2 regions of the Glaciecola petra genome follow, and region 1 is predicted to be linked to the other one. Evidence: predicted binding sites of a transcription regulator. Region 1 holds the regulator's gene; the other holds the start of a gene.
The links. Region 1 encodes LexA, which represses DNA repair genes until DNA is damaged. Its sites were predicted from a motif close to TACTGTATNNNNATACAGTA; they were not measured.

Region 1 (11,110 bases):
TACAATAAATGAAAGTAAGGCAATAGAGACCGTAGCGTAAACCATCGATGCATAACCAAACAGTTTTTTACGCGAGAAGGTTGGTACGATATGCGAGATGATTCCAAAAGCTGGCAAAATCATAATATATACTTCTGGGTGTCCGAAGAACCAGAATATATGCTGGAACATTACCGGATCACCACCACCAGCAGCATCAAAGAAACTGGTACCGAAGAACTTATCGGTAAGCACCATTGTTACCGCAGCTGCTAAAACTGGCATAACCGCAATTAACAAGAAAGCCGTGATTAGCCAAGTCCAAACAAACATCGGTAGTTTCATATATGTCATGCCAGGAGCACGCATATTGAAAATGGTCACAATAACGTTAATCGCGCCCATAATTGAACTAATACCCATGATATGCACTGAAAAAACAAACAATGCAGTACTGTCACCACTATAAGTAGTAGACAGAGGTGCGTAAAAAGTCCAACCAAATGCCGGACCGCCGCCTTCCATAAACAAAGATGCAAGTAATATTAGGAAAGCGAATGGTAGTATCCAAAAACTCCAGTTGTTCATGCGAGGAAGCGCCATATCTGGCGCACCAATCATCATCGGTACTAACCAGTTTGCCAATCCTGTAAAGGCTGGCATAACCGCACCAAATACCATGATCAATCCATGCACAGTGGTCATTTGATTGAAGAAGTTGGGTTCTACTATTTGTAAACCAGGTTGAAATAACTCAGCACGAATCACCATTGCCATGGCTCCGCCTACCAAGAACATGATAAAAGCAAACCACAAATAGAGAGTGCCTATATCTTTATGGTTAGTGGTAAATAACCAACGAGTTATGCCTTTTGGAATATGATGATGGTGGTCATCATGATGGTCGGCAGCACCATGGTCAGTGCTAGGTGTATCTTGAACATTTTCAGTGGCAGTTGACATACTCTACTCCTCGCCATTCATAATTGCGTTGACATCTTTGGCTTGAACCATATCGCCAGTGTTGTTACCCCAAGCATTTCGCTCGTATGTTGTCACTGCGGCTATTTCCGACATCGTTAATTGACGCGCGAAAGAAGCCATCGACGTACCCGGGCTACCGTTCACGATAATATCGATGTGACCATCGATATCTTCAAGCGCCATTTTGGAGCCTTTCAAAGCTGGGAACACACCGGGTAAACCTTCACCGTTGACTTGGTGACATGCCGCGCAAACCGCTTTGTAAACTCGCTCACCTGTGGTCATTAATTCTTCCATGCTCATATTCATCGCAAGCAAGCGTTGCTCTTCTTCTCTTGCTCTACGCGCAATAGCTTCTTGTTCGTTTACCCATGCTTCATATTCAGCGGGTTCTTTAGCAATAACTACAACCGGCATAAACCCATGGTCTTTGCCGCATAATTCGGCGCATTGACCGCGGTAAATACCCGGTTCGTTTACATTAGTCCAAGCTTCGTTGATAAAACCAGGATTCGCATCTTTTTTGACAGCGAAATCTGGTACCCACCAACTGTGGATAACATCGTCAGAGGTAATTAAAAAACGGACTTTTTTCCCAGTTGGTATAACTAAGGGACGATCAACCTCTAAAAGATAATTTTCGCCTTTGTCGAATTTATTGGCTATTTGCTCGGGCTGAGTTGCTAGCACAGAAAAGAAATCTATATCGTTTTCACGATATTCATAATGCCATTTCCATTGGGAACCAGTGACCAAAATTGTTATATCTGCTTCACTGACGTCTTCCATATCAATTAGGGTATTCGCTGCCGGAACCGCCATAAAAATAAGAATTAGAAATGGAATGACAGTCCACGCGATTTCGACTTTCACACTTTCATGGAAATTAGCCGGTTTCGCTCCTGTAGATTTGCGGTGAGCGAACATGGAATAAAACATGACACCAAACACGACCACAGCGATTACTACACAGATGTAGAACATCAACATATGTAAATCATAAACTTGATGACTAATATCAGACACACCTTTGCGTAAGTTAAGATCGGATCTTCCGGTCTCGACTGCAATTGCTGAAAAGCCGACTGTTGCCAAAGACAACCACGAAATGAATTTTACAAGCTTCACACTAGGACTCCCATTTATGCATTACAACTCTAATACCATAAAAAGCGGCAGTGCTTTCATGGTATTTTTTCGACTTTAGATTAATAACTAGTAATGCAATTGTTTTGATTATGTAAATACCTATATAATCATCGGACAAATCAGGTTAAGAGTCTAGTTTTTTGTTACTTTTTTCTTCTGTTTTGCTCGAGTTTTTCGTGGTGAAGGAAACTTTTATGTACAAAAAAGGCAACTTTTAATCGTTGCCTTGTGATCTAATAATATTTTTAACACTCAATAGTATGTTTTATAATCCTGCGTGATCTCTAATAACGCCTACTGCAAGACCTTCAATCGTGAAAAATTGAGAAGCAAGATCTACCCGTATTGGCGCAAATTCTTCGTTTTCTGCATGCAGTAAAATTTCGCTACCCTTTCGCTCAAAACGTTTGACTGTAACATCTTCATCAACTCGGGCTACCACAACCTGACCGTTATTAACTTGGTCAGTTTTGTGAACAGCCAACAAGTCGCCATCCATTATGCCAATATTTTTCATACTCTCGCCTTTTACTCTAAGCAAAAAGTCGGCGCGAGGATGAAACATGGCTGGATCGAGTTTGAAACGATTTTCGACATGTTCTTGTGCCAATATTGGCTCACCTGCGGCTACTTGACCGATCAATGGTAAACCTTCTTCAACTTCATCTTCCAAATCAACATTTAATTTAATGCCCCTAGATGTACCAGGCAAAATTTCAATCACACCTTTTTTTGCTAGGGCTTTTAGATGCTCTTCTGCTGCGTTAGCAGATTTAAAACCTAATTGCCGCGCAATTTCAGCTCGAGTAGGCGGCATACCTGTGTCAATCATTGTTGTTTTGACTAAATCTAGAACTTCTTGTTGTCGTGGTGTTAGTGGACGCATAAACAGCCTGTTTTTCTATACAGTTGTTGCTAGTATATCCAGTATTGCTTTAGAAGCAACTTTATTTTTCCACCCAAAATAAAGCAACGAACATCAAATCATGCGCTGAATAGCAAAAATATGTTTAACCCATGGTATTCTATTTTGTTAACTTGGCCCCATATAACTAGGCAGATGGCGGCTTTGCCTGTTAATATATCGGGCATAAATGGCCTGTACAAAGGCGACAATGGAGTAGTTATGAATTCGATAGGTCTCTTTTTCAAAAAACTGATCGCCGCCCCCATCGGCTGGATGGTGTCAGTAAAAAGCGTGCCAAACGATTTATCAAACGAACTGGGGATAGACAAAACTCGCCCTATTGTATACTTGTTACAAACCAAATCTTTTACTGATGCTATAGCACTGCAAAAGTCAACCGAAGCGCTAGGTTTACCCGCTCCTAACAAACCACTAACCCTAGTCAACCAAGAGCATAATCGTAGTTATTATTTAGATCGTCCCCAAAGTCTTCTTACTAAACGTATTAAGCCAACCACGATCGAAGAAAATTTCACCAAAATGTTTAACTTGCATAGAGAATTCGAAGACCTTGATGCCCAAGTCGTACCGGTTTTTATTTCTTGGGGTCGCTCAGCAGGAAAGGAAAAATCTGGATTTGCACAGCTTTTAGCCATAAAAGCTTCTCCAAATTGGTTGCGTAAGGCATTTATCGTTTTATTTTTTGGTCGTGACAACTTTGTTAGTTATTCAAAACCGGTTTCAACTCGGGAAATGGCTTCTTTAAAAGGCAGTGACCAACAAATAGCACACAAATTAATAAGAGTGGCACGCACTCATTTCCAGCGTAAACGACAAACATTAAGTGGCCCAACATTATTAGAACGAGAAACACTACATAACTCGTTACTTGGCGCAAAAGCGGTCAAACAAGCGATAGAAGAAGAAAGTCGACAGAAAAAACTCAGCCCAGAAAAAGCCCGGCAGAAAGCAATTAAATATGTGGACGAAATAGCTGCCGATTATCGCGAAGGTCTAATACGGCTTGCCGACCGATTATTAACGCGTATTTGGAACAAGATATATGACGGTATCGATGTATCGCATGCAGAAAGAGTGCGCGAATTAGCAGCCAATGGACATGAAATTATTTATGTACCTTGTCATAAAAGTCATATGGATTATTTATTGCTGACTTATGTGATTTATCATGAAGGATTGGTCACGCCACATATCGCTGCCGGTATTAACTTAAATTTTTGGCCAGCTGGCCCAATTTTTAGGCGCTGCGGGGCGTTTTTCTTACGTCGCAGTTTTGCAGGCAATAAGCTATACAGTTCAATATTTAGAGAATATCTAGAATTACTGTTTAATAAAGGTTACTCCGTTAAGTATTTCCCTGAAGGCGGTCGTAGCAGAACAGGTCGTTTACTACCTCCCAAAACTGGCATGCTAGCCATGACCATACAAGCTGTAACCAAAGGCGTAAAAAGGCCCGTATCTATCGTGCCCGTTTACCTTGGGTATGAGCACGTTATGGAAGTTAAGAGTTACCAAAAAGAACTCAAAGGAAAATCCAAGAAGAAAGAGTCACCTACTCAAGTTTTCTCTGCTATCAGAAAATTAAAAAACTATGGGCATGGCTATGTCAATTTTGGCGAACCTATCGCCTTGCATACATACTTAGATGAACAAGTATCTGACTGGCGTGAACAAATTCCTGAAGGCGACAAAAAGCCCAAATGGCTAACACCTACCGTGAATAATCTTGCCACCAAAATAATGACCACAATTAATAAAAATGCGGCATTAAATGGGACTGCACTATTAGCCTTTTGCTTATTGTCATCTAAAACACAAATTATGAGTAAAGACGAATTAGTCACCGCCGTCACTGACTTTTTGGCAATATTCAAAGCTAATCCATATAGTGATGATGCTACTTTCCCTAGTGCAGAGGCAAGCGAAATTGTTAATCGCACCTTAGCCTTAAATCGCTTTCAACAAACCCAAGATAAGTATGGTGAAATGGTTTCTCCCAAACCAGACAATGCTCTACTACTTACCTTTTACCGCAATAACATTATGCATATGTTTGCGCTTCCTAGCTTGGTAATGGCAGCTGTATTCGCCCATAAGAAATTAAGCAAATCGGCATTGTTAGGGTTAGTTCAAGATCTATATCCAATGCTAAAGCGTGAGTTTTTTATGCATATGAACATAGAACAAGCCATTGCATACGTTGATTCTTTATTACCTTACTTACTTCAACAAGGCTTTTTGCAGCAGTCTGACGAATTAATTAGCATACCTGAAACAAGCTCGAAGGGATTTCACAGTGCTTGGTTAATGAGTCGGAGTATGCAAGAGACTTGGCAGCGGTATGCCGTTGTATTAAGGGTCTTAGAAACCGAAAAAAATATTGGCCGCTCACAATTAGAACGCCAATCAACTACTGTTGCAGAAAGACTGTCTATTTTATTTGGAATGCACTCGCCTGAGTTTTATGACAAGAATGTATTGGGTACTTTTGTAAATGCTTTACGCGAAAACAAGCTTGTTGAAAGCCACGAAGACGGTAGCTTAGGTTTTTCTGATGCGAGTAAGACTTTGAAAGATGCAATTGAACCTCTTGTTTGGCCAGAAATTATTCAACATTTGGAACGCATTTAAACTCATATTTTTTTGCGAAATACACTAAGTTGTAGTGATTTTACTCAACAGAATGAATCCCAAAAAACATAGGTCATTGTTTTTAAATCATTTTATTTTTGGCACGCGCTATGCTTTTAAATGGACTCATGGCTGAAATAACCCCCTAAAATCGCCAATAGAATTAAAGGACATAAAAATGACTGTAAAGTTAGAAGATCGCCCAAGAGAACAGGTAAAAGAAGAAGTTATCGATACCCTCATTCATAACTACAGTCATGGTTTTATCTCAAATGAAGCGTTTGAGCGCAGGCTCGATAAAGTCATTGCGGCGACTAGTAATCAGGCAATGCTAGATGAAATCGAAGATTTATCAGACGCTCCTGATGACACAATAAAACAACATAAGCAAAAACAATTCTCGGTCAATTATGCCAACAATGAAGTTGAAGAAAGCGAAAACATGATAAGTGTTCTTTCTGAAACTGACCGTAGCGGTGTATGGGAAGTACCCAAATTAATCAAAGTGTACTCTATTCTTGGTAGCGCAAAAATAGATTTCACTGATGCTCGGTTTTCCTCACCCAATGTGCGTATTAAAATAATTAGCTTCATGGGTAGCGAGCGAATTTTTGTGCCCGAAAACGTTAATATTGTTTCTAAGGCGGTTTGCGTATTGGGCAGTGTAAAAAACCGCGCTGCGTCTATAGCCCCTTCTCAAGCGCCAACAATCACTGTGGAAGGCGTAATAATTTTAAGTGACTTGACGATTAAAATTCGCACTACTGTGAAAGAAAAATTTATTGCATTTGCTAATCAAATGAAAGAAATGTTTGATCCAAACAAGATGTAAATGCCTCTACTGGGGCTAACTAGCGAGCGGATAAAAAGAACTCATAAGCTGGATCATTAACATGTTCTCGGACGTCAAAATCGAGTTCGTCCAAATAGCGCTGGAAACTAGCTCTTTGTTCATGACTCAGTTCAAAACCAACTAATACCATGCCTTGAGCGGCGCCGTGATTACGATAATGAAACAAGGTAATATTCCAAGATTCACCCAAAGTATTTAAAAAGTGCATCAATGCCCCAGGATACTCAGGAAAAGAAAAACTAAAAACACTTTCTTCAAATTGTACTTTTGGGCGGCCACCTACCATGTGTCTAACATGCAATTTCGCAAGTTCATTTTGTGACATATCAAAACAATCATACCCTTTGGAAGTCAGTTTACTCATCAAAGCTGCAAATTCTTCAGCGCCATTTCGTAGCTTTACGCCCACAAAAATATGTGCTTCTTCGGTACCGCTAAAACGATAATTAAATTCGGTAATTACTATTCCACCTAGTAGCGTACAAAAAGCTTTGAACGCACCTTTAGTTTCAGGGATTTTTACTGCGAATACTGCTTCTTTCTGTTCACCTAGCTCGCACCGCTCCGACACATAACGCAAAGTATGGAAATTGATATTAGCGCCGCATAACACTCCGGCCATGCTTTTACCTACTGTCTCATGCTCTCGACAATATTTTCGGATAGCGGCAATCGACAGCGCACCAGCAGGTTCTGCAATCACTCGGGTGTCATCAAAAATATCTTTAATAGCGGTACATATTTCATCATTTGATACTGTCATCACATCATCGACAAATTGCTTGCATATCTCAAATGGTTCCTCACCAATTATTTTCACTGCAACACCGTCAGCAAAAATACCAACATGATCAAGCATGACAGGTTTACCTGCTTCGAGCGCAGCTTTTAAGCAAGCGGATTCTTCTGACTCCACAGCAATAATTTTAATTTCAGGTTTTATTTGTTTTATAAACACTGCCATACCAGCAGCTAATCCCCCTCCACCAACAGCAACAAATAAAATATCAATATGGTTCAATTGTTCTAGGAGTTCTTTGGCAATAGTCCCTTGACCAGCAATGACGTCAGGGTGGTCAAAAGGAGGGATCATAGACAAAGATTTTTCTGTACATAATTGACTAGCATATGCGCTCGCTTGATCAAAACTGGTGCCATGCTGAATGACAGTCGCAAAATCCCCACCAAAGTGTTTGACTGCATTTACTTTTATATCGGGGGTGGTTTCAGGCATCACGATAGTCGCTTTAATGCCCATCGCATTCGCTGCGTATGCAACACCTTGTGCATGATTTCCAGCAGAAGCAGCGATAACGCCAGCGGCTTTTTGCTCATTGCTTAACTGAGCCATGCAGTTGTAAGCTCCGCGTAATTTGAAGGACTTAACCGGCTGTTGGTCTTCTCGTTTTAAGAAAATATGGTTACCCAGCTGTTTTGATAAGCTTTCGAGCTTGCTTGTATCGCTTACTTTAACAGCATCGTAAATTGGGGCTTTAAGTATGTTTACCAAATATTCAGAAACAGTTCTCATCATCTAATTCTGCTCACGTATCAAGTTGCGGATATATACTACTACTGAACCCAAATTTGGCATCAGTCTCTCCTTTTTATATTTATAAGATATTGTAAACATTAAATGTGGGTAACGCTTGTTGTTTTTAATTTTAATTTCCAGGCTTAGATACTTGAACATAATTCGTCAATAATGAAAAAAGCCCAACATAAATAGGGTTTTAGAAAAGAAATCTCTTACTTAGCGAAGCCCCAACAGTGTCCTGAAACACAAAATTATTCTAAAATAGTTAAAAACCTTAGAATGTAAAACATCTTTGAAATTATTGAAAAAAATTTTAGATCTAAAGCTTGTCAAGTATCGTAAATTATTCCTAGATATAAAAAAGTATACCTTATTAAAAAAATATCGTAGAATAGGTTCCATAAAGTAGACTTTTGTAGTGAAAAGAGTCTCAAAATAATAAGTAAAAAGCATTCGGGGACGGATATGCTTACATACGGGATAGAAGAAGAATTTATGTGGTTAAGTAGGGATGGCAGACAATCTGCCCTCCCTCCTTTTGATGTCTGGGATTCGCCAACTGAAAATTTTTCGCTAAGCAAAGAGACACATTTGGGTGTCGTTGAGATTTCAAGCCATATACTCACTTCATTTCGAGATGTAGCACGCCATTGCTCAAATAGTCGAGCATGGCTTCACGCCCAGGCAAACATTCACGACGCCACTGTTTTTGCTGGTGGTACGCATCCTACACTTAAATGGCAAAACGAACCTTTAGTTGACACTGAATATCATGGAAAGACCTTAGAGCGTTACGGTGAAGTACTAAAACGCGGATTAGTGTTTGGCATGCATGGTCACATTGGTGGTATTACTGAAGAAGATATGCCCAGAGTCTTCAATACCTTGCGTTCTTATTTGCCTATTTTTTTAGCGATGAGTGCAAACTCACGTGAATTTGCTGGCAGAGATACCGGAATGGAATGCTACCGCATGACTGCATTTTCTAGCTTACCTCGCACCGGCATACCTGACGTTATTAGCAGTGCGAAAAGTGAAATAGCGAAGCTGAATCATTTGGTTAATCAAAAAGTCCTTGAACGAACTACCGAGCTTTGGTTTGATGCGCGATACCACCCAGTTTATCGTACTATCGAAGTGCGCAATATGGATATGCAGGCTAACAGTCAGCTAGCCAGTGCAATGCTAACGCTTATGTTTGCAGTTGTTGAACAAATTCATCGAAAAAACACAGTATTAGAAAATTGGAAAGCACCTACTAGCCTTATCAACGAAAATCGGTGGATTGCAATGCGTGATGGCAAAAATGCCTGCTTATTCAATGACCAGTATGAGCAAGTAGAGATGAGCACAATTATGCATACCTTGATCGCTAAAACTAAAAAACGCCTTCCCGAGGCAGCATTGCAAACGCTTTGTGAACACTTTAACGTGAACGTAGAAGAAACAACAGTTGTATGACAATTTTTGCATGGCGTACTCACGCCAAGCGCTAATAAATTCAAAACGCATAGCTAAACGATGGCCACACCCATCAACAGAGATTTTTTTGCATCATCCGATATTTTTTGCGCAAAAAAAACTGGATGCTTGGGCAAAAAAAGCCTGCCAAATTGCAGATTTGCTTACCAACAATAAAGTTTACTCTCCAGGCATTGAAGCACTCAATAAAACTCTTAAAACTGATACACCCGACTGCTTTAGCGTTGATTTCGCAATAGTAGAAACAAATGGTGACCTCGACATCAAGCTTATTGAGGCACAAGCTTTCCCTTCAGCTATGAGTCTAATGTTAGATTTAGAAGACCTCTATGCACCTGATTCTACACTTTGCCAAACAAGTACACATACTAGGCGCAAGCTCGTCGAAGACACTATTACGCATGGTTTGCCTGCCCACCATCTAGTAATGTTAGATCAAAATATTATTCGCCAAGGCACAGCAGACGATTTCATGAGCAGCTTACACATCGCTTCGCCTCGTTCTATATTGGACATATACCCGTACAAAAGAAAATGGATGCATTGGTGCGATAATGGTGTGCAAAGTATCAAACGCTGCTATCACCGCTCAATTTTTCATACTCTAAACGACGACGAACAGACCCTTTTGCTGAATTTACTAAAACATAAAAACATAAGCCATTTCAACCATCCAGCTTGGTATTACAAGGTCGATAAAGCCTCTTTAAGTCGAATATCTCATGATACTCTCCCAAAAACCTTTGCCTTAGATAATGCCAAAGAGTTTGATTTAAACAACATGGTGCTTAAGCATCCTAATGGCTTTGGAGGAAAAGAAGTATTCCTGTCTCCTAGCTTAGAGGAGGTAGAGCAAGCACCTAAAAATTCTATTCTGCAAGAAAGAATTGAATATGCGGCATTTCATCCAACATTAAAAAGTGACAACAAGTTGCGTGTTGAGCTAAGATTTATGTTGTTATGGAACGAGCAGGGTTACACGCCCGTTACCTCTTTGGCACGCGCAACTTACGATGGAAATTTAATGCGACACAAACAAAAACAATACCCAGGTGAAGGCTATACCTGTGCTATGGGATACCGAGAAGACGAATGTTCCGAATAGCTCTATTGGTTATAACCCTGATTATTGGTGTATCTGTTACGTTTATTGACTGGCGAATATACACCAAACCTAAAACCGATATCGCTTTTGTCGATGGCCAACAATATAGGCCTGCAAGTGTTCTCAATGCTTTGGTAGTTGAACAGACGGTCAAAGAAGGTGAATTGGTTACACTAGGCCAAGAATTATTTGTATTAGATACAAAGAAACATGAAAATGTAACATTGAGTTTGACTGCCTCATTGCTAACACTTACTAACGAACTCAACAATACTGAAATCGATTTACCCGGATTAAGAGCAAGAGCTGAGCGAGTAGAAAAATCAGTAAACGACACCTCCAGTATGATTGAATACACTCAATCGCGTTTATCTCAATTTAGAACATTAGGCGAAAACGCCTCGCAAACGGTAGTAGACAACACCACATTTGCGCTAAACACACAGCAGCAACAACTTGCTA
Region 2 (11,110 bases), on a different contig from region 1:
GAATATCGATTTTCTAGCAAAATAAGCTGTTCTGGATCAGCTTCAATTGTATTTTGATAGTGTTTTAAATCGTTACAGGCTTCTTCAAGTTGCGCCAAAGCACCATATAAACTTTCACTCACATTTTGCACGCTATCGTCGTGCTGTATGATGTCTGAAACAGCTTTGATACTTTGGTTGATTAAAGAAAGTGCATCAGAATTGTCGGCACTTTCGAGGCACTCTAAGGCACGTTCGCTGTTGAGTAAAATATCTTGGGTGTGATGCAGTTTTTTCACCTGATTTTCGAGTTCTTCAAATTCATTTTCAGTCAAACTGAATTCATCGAGTTCTTCAACTTGATAAGCCAACAATTGCATACGCTCTGCGCGTTGTTGGCTCTGTTGAGACATTATATCAAGCTGTTTTTTTGTATTAGTGTAGGCGGAAAATGCTAGTGCTAGTTGTTCAGTAAGCGGGGCATGCTTGCCATATGCATCTAACACACTGCGTTGGTTGTCAGTTTTTAGGAATTCGTGATGTGCATGTTGTGAGTAAATTGCGCCGAGAAAAGTTCCCAAGGTTTTTAACTGCGTTAAATTAACTGGTATGCCATTCACAAATGCTTTTGAACGGCCTTCAGCGCTGATAACTCGACGAACAAAACATTCATCAGGGTTGTCGTCTTGGGCCAGCTCATGTTCATTTAAGTATTTTCTAGCACGTTTGAGTTTACCAAGGTCAAAATGAGCCACTACCTCTGCTTTGTCGGCTCCAGTTCTTACTGTATTTGATTCTGCTCTATTTCCAAGGCACAAACCCAAAGCATCTAAGGCAATCGACTTACCTGCGCCGGTTTCCCCAGTTATAGCGGTTAAACCAGAGCCTAGCGTTAGTTCTACTTTTTTAACAATGGCTAGATTTTTTATCGCAATATGAACTAGCATAATTTGCTACCTTTAATCTGAAATATTCAACACATAAGCGTGTTAATCAGTAAGTTACTGTTTATCTATACAGTATACTAAACAGTAATTAAATCAATGTAAAGGCACTTTTATAACCCATCCATTCAATGCAGTGCAATAGAACAAAAGTACATATTAAAAAAGGCGGCTGCCCCAATTAAGTTTTGTTCTTAATACATTGAAATAAGAATATTCAGGAGGATGCACTAACGATAAATAATTAGGACTTTTCTTTATTGTGACAACATCGCCGGGAGCCAATGAAATGACAACGTGGCTATCGCAACTTATTTGTACGTTATCTGAGTTTTTATCAGAAATTTTTAGTCTTATCTCTGAATTAGCATCGACCACAATTGGACGACTACTAAGCGCATGTGGAAACATCGGAACTAAGGTCACAGCATCGAGATGCGGCACTAATATTGGTCCGCCACCAGAAAGAGAATATGCAGTAGAGCCGGTTGGAGTGGCAATTATCATGCCGTCAGACCGTTGACTAAATACAAAGTCATCGCCAATGTGTAATTCAAATTCCATCATATGGGCGACCTTGCTATGGTGCAACACAATTTCGTTTACAGCCACGTGCGTGCTTTGAAGTTCGTTATTACTATGCACCTGAGCTTCTAATAAAAAGCGTTCTTCACGATGTAGTTCATCAGCAAATATATGCGCGAGTTGACGTGATATACCCTCTGGATTAATGTCTGTTAAAAAGCCTAAATTACCACGATTTACACCAATCACATCGATCGAAAAACCAGCTAGCACCCTGGCGGCGCCGAGCATATAGCCGTCTCCACCAACAACAATAGCCAAATCAGCCTGTTCGGCAATTTCTTGCATAGAGCAAACGACTAAAGATTTATCGTCAATTGAATCACGAATACGCTGTTCGATTAAGATATTACACTCGCGCGATGCAAGCTCTTCAACCAGAATATTTAAGCTTGTATAGCTTGCCGAGTGGCTTGGTTTACCGATAAGACCAACGGTTTTATAACGCATCTTTTACAACAGCACCTTTTCTAACGAAAATTTAACATCCATAACTGAAAGGTACACTTAAGCTTGTGCGTCTGGCAAGCAAATTCGCTGGTTTTTTTTAATTGTCAACGCGCTGTCCAACCACCATCTAGAACTACATTCTGTGCAGTCATGTTTTTAGCCGCATCCGACATTAAAAATTCGGCAGTCGTGGCTAACTCGTCAATCTCAATAAATGCTTTTTTGGGCATGGGAGCTAAAAATATATTGTTGACTACTTCTTCTTCAGACATGTTATTGGCTTTAGCTTGATCACCTATTTGTGCTTCAACTAATGGTGTTTTCACATAAGCTGGGCACAAAGTATTAATAGTAATATTATAATCACCGGTTTCTAATGCCACTGTTTTAGTAAAACCGACAAGTCCATGTTTAGCTGCGACGTATGCTGATTTAAACGGCGAGGCGACTATAGAGTGGATGGAGCCAACATTTATAATACGCCCATAATTTTGCGCTTTCATTTGTGGCAAAAAAGCTTGGGTAAGTAAAGCTGGACCAACTAACATCACATTTATCAATAGTTGCCACTTGTCGGCCGGAAAATCTTCCAGCGCACTCACATGTTGAATACCGGCATTGTTGACTAAGACGTCAATTTTAGTATTACCCAGTAAAGCGGGCAGGGCTGCTATCGCCTCAGCATCAGTAACATTTATTGCAATTGCACGAGTGTCAGTTCCATATTGACTCAAGGCTTCAGCCGCCTTATGTGCGGCATCTTTGTTAATATCAGCAACCACAATATTATGACCTTGTTGTGCCATATAAGTCGCGATACCAAAACCTATTCCACTGGCGGCACCCGTAATTAATATTGTTTTAGGTGTAATTTTTTGCATGATTTTTCCAAGTATAAAAATGCGTTATTGCGTTTATTGGCTACGATTAAACACAAATTGAGGCAAATTTAATATAATTTGGTGAATCGCCTTAATTTGTTTACCGTCTTTGTTAGCGTAATTTTTATCTGTATATCCCCACCAATCCCAACAAGCTTGTGGATTCATTGGAAACATAGCTGACTTCCTAATTTGCGGATACATAACTATCATATTGTTGTTGGCCGCCCATTCGTTTAGCCCTGTCATAGTGGCATATTTGTCACCAACAGTGTCTATTGCATCGCCCGAAGACAAACCAGATAGAGATGTTTGTGAATATTGAATTATACTTTTTAACTCATTATTTGTTCACGCAGTTTCGCAAGAAACTTGTCTTCATTTAGTTAAAAACGCGTTAATTGTCTCGTTATGTTCTGCAATCCCTGCTACACCTTCCAAATGGCCTCGGCTATTCTCTTTATTACTTTCGAGATAACGCAATTGCACAGCATGGTCTTTATCTTGAAAATAATTGGCAAGCTTTTCTGCATGGTAAGGCATTAAAAGAAGGTCATCGCTAGCGGGTATCAGTAAGACTTTGGCTTTAATGTTAGCTAAACCTTCTTCTAAACTACCTTGCATACCAGTGATGAAAAGCTGATTCGCTCTAACCAGATATATCAAATGATTCGCGTCTATTAAGTCAGCTCGAGCGCTAGCACGCTCATACAACCAATTGACGATACTAGGTTTTGCTTTAATATCTTGAAGAATATTTTCATCCAATACTTTAAAGTCGATTTGCTTGCCGATTTGATTGAAAAAAGCGGGATGCAAAGCTGATTGTGTTATCAACGCTAAGGCATGTGTGAGGCCAGCTCGCGGCCACTCTTCTTTAGCAAATTGATAGTAGTCACCGTCTCTGTAATTAGCATCTAGAGTAATAGGGACTACCCATTGTTCTAAGGCAGCAGTCGTCCATGCATCAGCACTGCCTGAACCAATCACAGATATCAGTCTATCTACCCAGTCAGGATAAGTACTTGCCCATTCAATAGCTTGCATTGATCCCATTGATGGTCCAGCAACTGCATGTAGTTTAGAAATTCCCAAACTTTCTAATACCAGTTTTTGCACATTCACAAAATCGCGTATAGTAACAATCGGAAAATCCAAGCCATAAGGCTTTCCAGTGTCTGGATTTATTGTTGCGGGTCCCGTGGTAATAACATCTTTGTCAAATGCACTTACATTGACTAAAGAATCTACACTGATAACAAAAAAAAGATTGGTATCGATGGCTTTGTTTGGGCCAATAATACTGTCCCAATAACCTACTTCAAGGTCGCTTTCTGTGTATTTGCCTGCAGCATGAGAATTTCCGGTAAAGTAATGAGTAATCAAAATAACATTGTCTTTATTTTTATTCAGATTTCCATAACTCTCCCAACCAACATCTACTCTTTTTATTGTTTTCCCACCGAATGTTTTGAAGTTACGGGTAGTAAATTGTTTCTTTTCTATGAATGGCAGGCTTTGAGTTTGATCTGTTGATGTCATTAACGGGTCTTTTTCTGTTTGGTTTGAATTATTATTTTTTTGTATCATCTGTTACCGAAATGCCTGCATGCATACTAATGATGCTACATAATGCCAGTATCGTTAGGTGCAATGTTCCGAAGCTCTTCATAGCTTATGCCTATATAATAAATAGGGCAATGGCAAGACTAAGCCCAATTAGAGGGACAATGACAGTTAAGATTGCCATTGGCCCGTAAGCATTTTGATGAGTTTCATGGCAAATTGCTCTAATTGTGGTGACAACATAACCATTGTGTGGAAGCGAATCCAAGGCGCCAGAAGAAATAGACACTATTCGGTGTAATTGTTCGGGATTTACACCTTGGTCTAAATAATAAGGGGCAACTTCAGGTAACGCAATAGCTTGGCCCCCCGAGGCGCTGCCGGTCAGACCTGCAATTACACTCACTGCAATCGCAGCGCCTATTAATTCGTTACCAGGAATTTGGGTCATTAAATCCACTGTGTTTTGAAAGGCGGCAGTTGTTTTAGCAATGGCACCAAAGCCTACAACGGCTGCCGTGTTTCCAATCGCAATTAAGGCGCCAGTTGTCCCCATATTTATTGCTTCAGACATATTGTTGAAATAACGGTAATTGACCGCCATGATAGTGATAACACCACCTCCTAAAGCAGCAATTAGTGCAAATTGGGCGTAGGCTTCGTGCAATAAAAAAGAGATCAGCAAAACCACCAATAAAGGGACGAGCCCAGTTAAAGGATGTGGATAATCACGCTCTTTGATTTCTGGGTCAATTGATTTTGCTTGAAAAACTTCGCCATTAGCGACGGCAATCCGTACCATACGTTTTAACCACCAAAATCCTAGCACCGCCATGAGGATAGCCACCACTAAACTGACTTCCCATGCTGCAAACGGCGAAGTGCCAAGGTATTTAATTGGGATCCAGTTTTGAATTTCTGGCGAACCTGCCGACGTCATAGTAAACGTAACCGAACCAAAAGCTAATGTTGCGGGTATGAATCGCCGGGGTAGGTTGGCATCTTTAAATAAACTTAATGCCATTGGATATACGGAAAATGCGACTACAAAAACAGATACGCCGCCATAAGTTAATAACGCACAAGCGGCAACAACAGCAAAAACGGCATGCTTGTAACCTAGCTTACTAATAATTGCACGGGCAAGAGAGTCTGCGGCTCCGGTATCTTCCATAAACTTGCCAAATATAGCGCCGAGTAAAAACATAAAAAACCAAGACGCCACAAAACCAGAAAAACCGGACATATACGTGACCACAAAGTTACTATCACCAGCAAACACCGGCATGTGGTTACATAGTGCTACAATAAGCGCACATAGAGGCGCGGCGATGAACAAATTCATGCCACGTATGGTTAACACTATTAATAATACCAGCCCTCCAATTAGGCCAACTAAACTCAACATATTTTTTCCTAGGCGTATTTAAAATACTTAACAATAGGGAATTAGCGCTAGCTGCATTAAAGCTTGTTACCTTTAAAAAAGTTGTCTACTTAATAATAAGATTAGCACTAAATGTTACCTGTGACCGCAGAACGAAGAGCACTAGTTAGTGTAAAGTGTGCAATATCCAATCTGCAAAGCCAATAGTACGATGGTACTAGTTCATATTGTGGCATTTTCGCTACAATTTGTGTCATAGAAAAGGCCAACCAAATTGTGTGGTTTGTGTTGTTGTGCCAAAAAATGCCCAAGAAGTGCAATGTATACCCAATGTCAAAGAATATACCGATGACGGGAGTTTGTTTGCTTTAATTCCTAAAATGGCGACAACAAATAAAATAAGAATATAAGCAAGGGCAACAGCAATTAAGGTCTAAATTGAAAACATATTTAGCCAAGCTCGCGTAGTTTTATAAAAAAAGTCTAATTTTGTTCTTGAAGCATACTAAACAATCCCCATTATAGCCGTCATTGGCAAATGTTCATACACGAAAAAGTAATAAGCGAGACATAGCATGAATACAGAAAATGCGGGTAATAGAGACGGACAGAATATTCAAGCTGAATCGTCGGAAAATAGCGCGACTAATGAAAACGATAGTAATCAAGAGTATGTCACTAGTGAGAACAGTGATTCTCAGGTTAAAGAGGATGCATCTGAAAATATTGATGCTACTCAAAACTACGACGAACAAGAAATCGACTGGAAAGCTTATGCAGATGAGTTAGAAACTAAACTGAGTGCTGCCGAAGCGAAAGTTGATGAGCAAAAAGATTCAGTTCTAAGGGCTATTGCTGAAGGCGAAAATGCGCGACGCAGAGCTGAACAAGAAATTGACAAAGCACGTAAATTTGCGCTCGAAAAGTTCGCCAAAGAATTATTGAACGTTGTAGATAACCTAGAGCGCGCTACCTTAGCAGCAGATGCTGAAAATGAAGCGATAAAGCCTTTATTAGAAGGCATAGAATTAACCCAAAAGTCTTTTATTACGACTTTTGAAAATGCGGGTTTGAAGATTATTGATCCTCAGGGCGAAAGCTTTAACCCAGAACAGCATCAAGCGATGTCTATGCAAGAAACTGATGAGGTACCACCAAATACAGTGATTGCAGTGATGCAAAAAGGCTATTTACTAAATGAACGTTTATTGCGACCAGCAATGGTAATGGTTTCTCGCGGCAGTACTAATACCGTAGATACTAAAGCATAAAGAAATAAAAAAATATTAATCACCTATTGAAAATAGGGTTACTAACCCCACTTAGTGGGAAGATGAAAGAATTTGGAGACACATATTATGGGTAAAATAATCGGTATAGATTTAGGTACAACTAACTCATGTTTAGCGGTACTAGATGGTAAAAGTGCAAAAGTTATCGAAAACGCAGAAGGTGAGCGTACTACGCCATCTATTATTGCATATACACAAGACGGCGAGACCTTAGTAGGGCAGCCTGCAAAGCGTCAAGCTGTTACTAATCCGGACAATACATTATTTGCGATTAAGCGTTTAATTGGCCGCAGATTTGAAGATAAAGAAGTGCAACGCGATATAGATATCATGCCCTTTAACATATGCAAGGCCGATAACGGAGATGCATGGGTTGAAGCAAATGGTAAGAAGATGGCACCACCACAAGTTTCTGCAGAAGTTTTGAAAAAAATGAAGAAGACCGCAGAAGATTATTTAGGTGAAGAAGTCACAGGCGCAGTAATTACTGTTCCGGCTTATTTTAATGATTCTCAACGTCAAGCAACTAAAGATGCTGGCAGAATAGCGGGTTTAGATGTAAAACGTATTATCAACGAACCAACTGCTGCTGCTTTAGCCTATGGTATGGACAAAAATCAAGGTAACAACACAATTGCAGTGTATGACCTTGGTGGTGGTACTTTTGATATATCTATCATTGAAATTGACGAAGTTGATGGCGAACATACTTTTGAAGTATTGGCGACCAACGGTGATACACACCTTGGTGGTGAAGATTTCGATAATCGCATGATCAATTACCTTGTTGATGAGTTTAAGAAAGATCAAGGTTTTGATTTACGTAAAGATCCTTTAGCTATGCAGCGTTTAAAAGAAGCGGGCGAAAAGGCGAAAATTGAATTGTCTTCAGCACAACAAACCGAAGTTAATTTGCCGTATATTACTGCAGATGCATCTGGGCCTAAGCACTTAGCGATTAAAGTGACGCGTGCTAAATTGGAATCACTAGTTGAAGAGCTAGTGAAGAAGTCGCTTGAACCATTAAAACAAGCGCTTGCTGATGCTGACCTAAGTGTTGGTGAAATTGACGACATCATTTTGGTTGGTGGTCAAACTCGTATGCCTTTAGTACAGAAGTATGTGACTGAATTCTTCGGTAAAGAGCCACGTAAAGACGTTAACCCTGACGAAGCAGTTGCTGTTGGTGCAGCTATTCAAGGCGGTGTTTTGGCCGGTGACGTAAAAGACGTATTGTTGTTAGATGTTACGCCGTTGTCTTTGGGTATTGAAACTATGGGCGGTGTAATGACAGCGCTAATTGAAAAAAATACGACGGTACCGACCAAGAAATCACAAACGTTCTCAACAGCTGAAGACAATCAGTCTGCAGTAACTGTTCATGTGCTTCAAGGTGAGCGTAAGCAGGCCGCAGGTAATAAGTCATTGGGACAGTTTAATCTAGAAGGTATTCGTGCTGCTCAGCGCGGCACGCCGCAGATTGAAGTTACCTTTGATATTGATGCTGATGGTATTTTACATGTTTCTGCGAAAGATAAAGACACAGGTAAAGAGCAGAAAATCACGATTAAAGCGTCTTCTGGCTTAAGTGAAGACGAAGTGAATCAAATGGTACAAGATGCTGAAGCGAATAAAGAAGCCGATGCTAAGTTTGAAGAACTCGTGCAGTCACGTAACCAGGCAGACGGCATGATACATGCTACTCGTACGCAAATCGAAGAAGCTGGGGATGCGCTGGGTGCTGATGATAAAGCTAAGATTGAAGCAGCTTTAGATGAGCTTGAGACAGCGCGGAAAGGTGAAGATAAAGAAGCTATTGAAGCTAAAACACAAGCTTTAATGGAAGCTTCTGCTCCGCTTATGGAAATGGCGCAAGCAAAAGCTCAAGCGGAAGGAGCAGCTGCAGGTGCAGCGCCACAAGATGCAGGTGCTGATAATGCTAACACTAGTGAAGGCGCTGATGATGTGGTTGATGCTGAATTTGAAGAAGTAAAAGACGATAAAAAATAATCGTTGACGTACTTTATTTAAAGCAACAATAGACCGTAGGCGCAACCACTTTGTGAGTTGCGCCTTTGTTGCGAGTAAACGGGCAAAAGCCTCAAATTTTTACCAGTGACTGCAAGGTTTCCTTAGGCTACCAGCAGTTTTGATTTAACTGGAAATACAAGTCACTACAGGGTGTTATATGTCTAAACGAGACTATTACGAAGTGTTAGGGGTCAGCAAGAGTTCTGACGAAAAAACAATCAAAAAAGCCTATAAAAAGCTTGCGATGAAGTATCACCCTGACAGAACCCAGGGCGATAAAGCCCTCGAAGAAAAATTCAAAGAAATCCAAGAGGCATACGAGATCCTTACCAACAGTCAAAAACGTGCTGCGTACGACCAATACGGTCATGCAGGTGTTGACCCCAATAGGGGTGGCGGCGCCGGTGGAGCTGATTTTGGTGATATATTTGGAGATGTTTTCGGTGACATCTTCGGCGGTGGCCGCGGCGGTCGTTCACGTGCTCGTCAAGGTTCGGATTTACGATATAATCTTGAAATGAGCCTAGAAGAAGCAGTGCGTGGTAAAGAAGTCGAAATCAGAGTACCGACTCTTGCCGAATGTGAGTCTTGTCATGGCTCTGGTGCCAAAAAGGGTAGTTCTCCAACAACGTGTCCAACGTGCAAAGGAAATGGTCAAGTACAAATGCGCCAAGGCTTCTTTGCTGTTCAGCAAACCTGCCCAACATGTTCAGGAAAAGGTCAGATCATTTCTGACCCATGTTCGCCTTGTCGTGGCCAAGGCCGTGTTGAAAAAACCAAAACTTTGTCTGTAAAAGTACCTGCGGGTGTTGATACAGGTGACAGAATCCGCTTGAGCGGCGAAGGTGAAGCGGGAGAAAGTGGGGCACCAGCAGGTGATTTATATGTACAAGTGAATATTCGTGAGCACGAAATATTTACCCGTGACAACAATAACTTGTATTGTGAAGTCCCTTTAAGTTTTACCACGGCAGCTTTAGGTGGTGAAATTGAAGTACCCACCTTAGATGGCAAGGTAAAATTGAAAGTAACCCCAGAAACTCAAACAGGTAAAATGTTTAGACTACGCGGAAAGGGCGTCAAGTCTGTTCGCAGTGGCAGTGTTGGTGATTTGATTTGTAAAGTTGAAATTGAAACACCGGTAAACTTGTCTTCTAAACAGAGAGCTTTATTAGAAGAATTTGAGACTTCTATTAGCGGTTCTGGCGCAAAACATAGACCTAAAGAGACCGGATTTTTCGATGGGGTGAAAAGTTTTTTTGACGACTTAAGAAGTTAACTTTTACACAAGGGTATCTGGTAGTCTACTTGATATCCTTGTCATCCCGCATTAGCGACAGTTTCATATAGCGATAGTATGTTTGTTAACGCCTTAGTTCTACATGATTGTTTTTCTCGATAATTATTACCTTCCAATAAAAATTACCTTCCAATAAAAATCTAATAAATCATTATCACTTGATGTGTTGTAAGTCTAACAGAGGAATAGTTAGCTTATTTAGCAATAATATAAACAAAGCGATGATTCAAGTTATTGAATTACTGAACACTTTAAAAAATAGGTATGCCAAACTTGAAAATTGAGTATGCCATAACTGGGAAAACAGAAAAAACTAAGACAGTATATTGCTAAATAATTCAGAAAGGATGCATTAGAATGTCTGTTAACCCATCAAGTCGTTATCGAATAAAGAAACATACCGTTAGTTTACCGAGTAAATATATTTTCGTGTTTATTGTTATGCATGTATTTTTTGGTTCTGCTCATGCTAATGTCGTATGTCCGCCTGGTTTTTTTGCGCCTGTGGGGGATGCCTTTTGTACACCGGCGCCTATTGGATATTATGTACCAAATTCAGGCGCTACTGAGCCTACCATAGCTCCTGTTGGCACATTTGTATCAACAGAGGGCGCGGTGGCGCCAACTCCAGCTCCGCCAGGTACATACGTGCCTTTGCAAGGTCAAGCTTTTGCAACGCTAGCGTCTCCTGGTTT

Region 2: a site for LexA is predicted at 982-1,001, ahead of recN (DNA repair protein RecN). Genes of this name have one in related genera too.

The regions. Positions count from the first base shown of each region.
Region 1 is NZ_JAVRHX010000002.1:431,491-442,600, reverse strand. Features, by position in the region: gene ctaD (cytochrome c oxidase subunit I) at 1-942, opposite strand, end outside; gene coxB (cytochrome c oxidase subunit II) at 946-2,064, opposite strand; gene lexA (transcriptional repressor LexA) at 2,378-2,998, opposite strand; gene plsB (glycerol-3-phosphate 1-O-acyltransferase PlsB) at 3,239-5,671, shown strand; gene RM552_RS09750 (LiaF domain-containing protein) at 5,850-6,503, shown strand; gene ilvA (threonine ammonia-lyase, biosynthetic) at 6,523-8,058, opposite strand; gene RM552_RS09740 (carboxylate-amine ligase) at 8,527-9,522, shown strand; gene RM552_RS09735 (hypothetical protein) at 9,533-10,648, shown strand; gene RM552_RS09730 (HlyD family secretion protein) at 10,636-11,110, shown strand, end outside.
Region 2 is NZ_JAVRHX010000001.1:846,575-857,684, forward strand. Features, by position in the region: gene recN (DNA repair protein RecN) at 1-926, opposite strand, end outside; gene nadK (NAD(+) kinase) at 1,083-1,958, opposite strand; gene RM552_RS03825 (3-hydroxybutyrate dehydrogenase) at 2,063-2,839, opposite strand; gene RM552_RS03830 (alpha/beta hydrolase family protein) at 2,873-3,136, opposite strand; gene RM552_RS03835 (E22 family MetX-like putative esterase) at 3,218-4,381, opposite strand; gene RM552_RS03840 (GntP family permease) at 4,521-5,813, opposite strand; gene grpE (nucleotide exchange factor GrpE) at 6,368-7,063, shown strand; gene dnaK (molecular chaperone DnaK) at 7,151-9,094, shown strand; gene dnaJ (molecular chaperone DnaJ) at 9,273-10,394, shown strand; gene RM552_RS03860 (hypothetical protein) at 10,773-11,110, shown strand, end outside.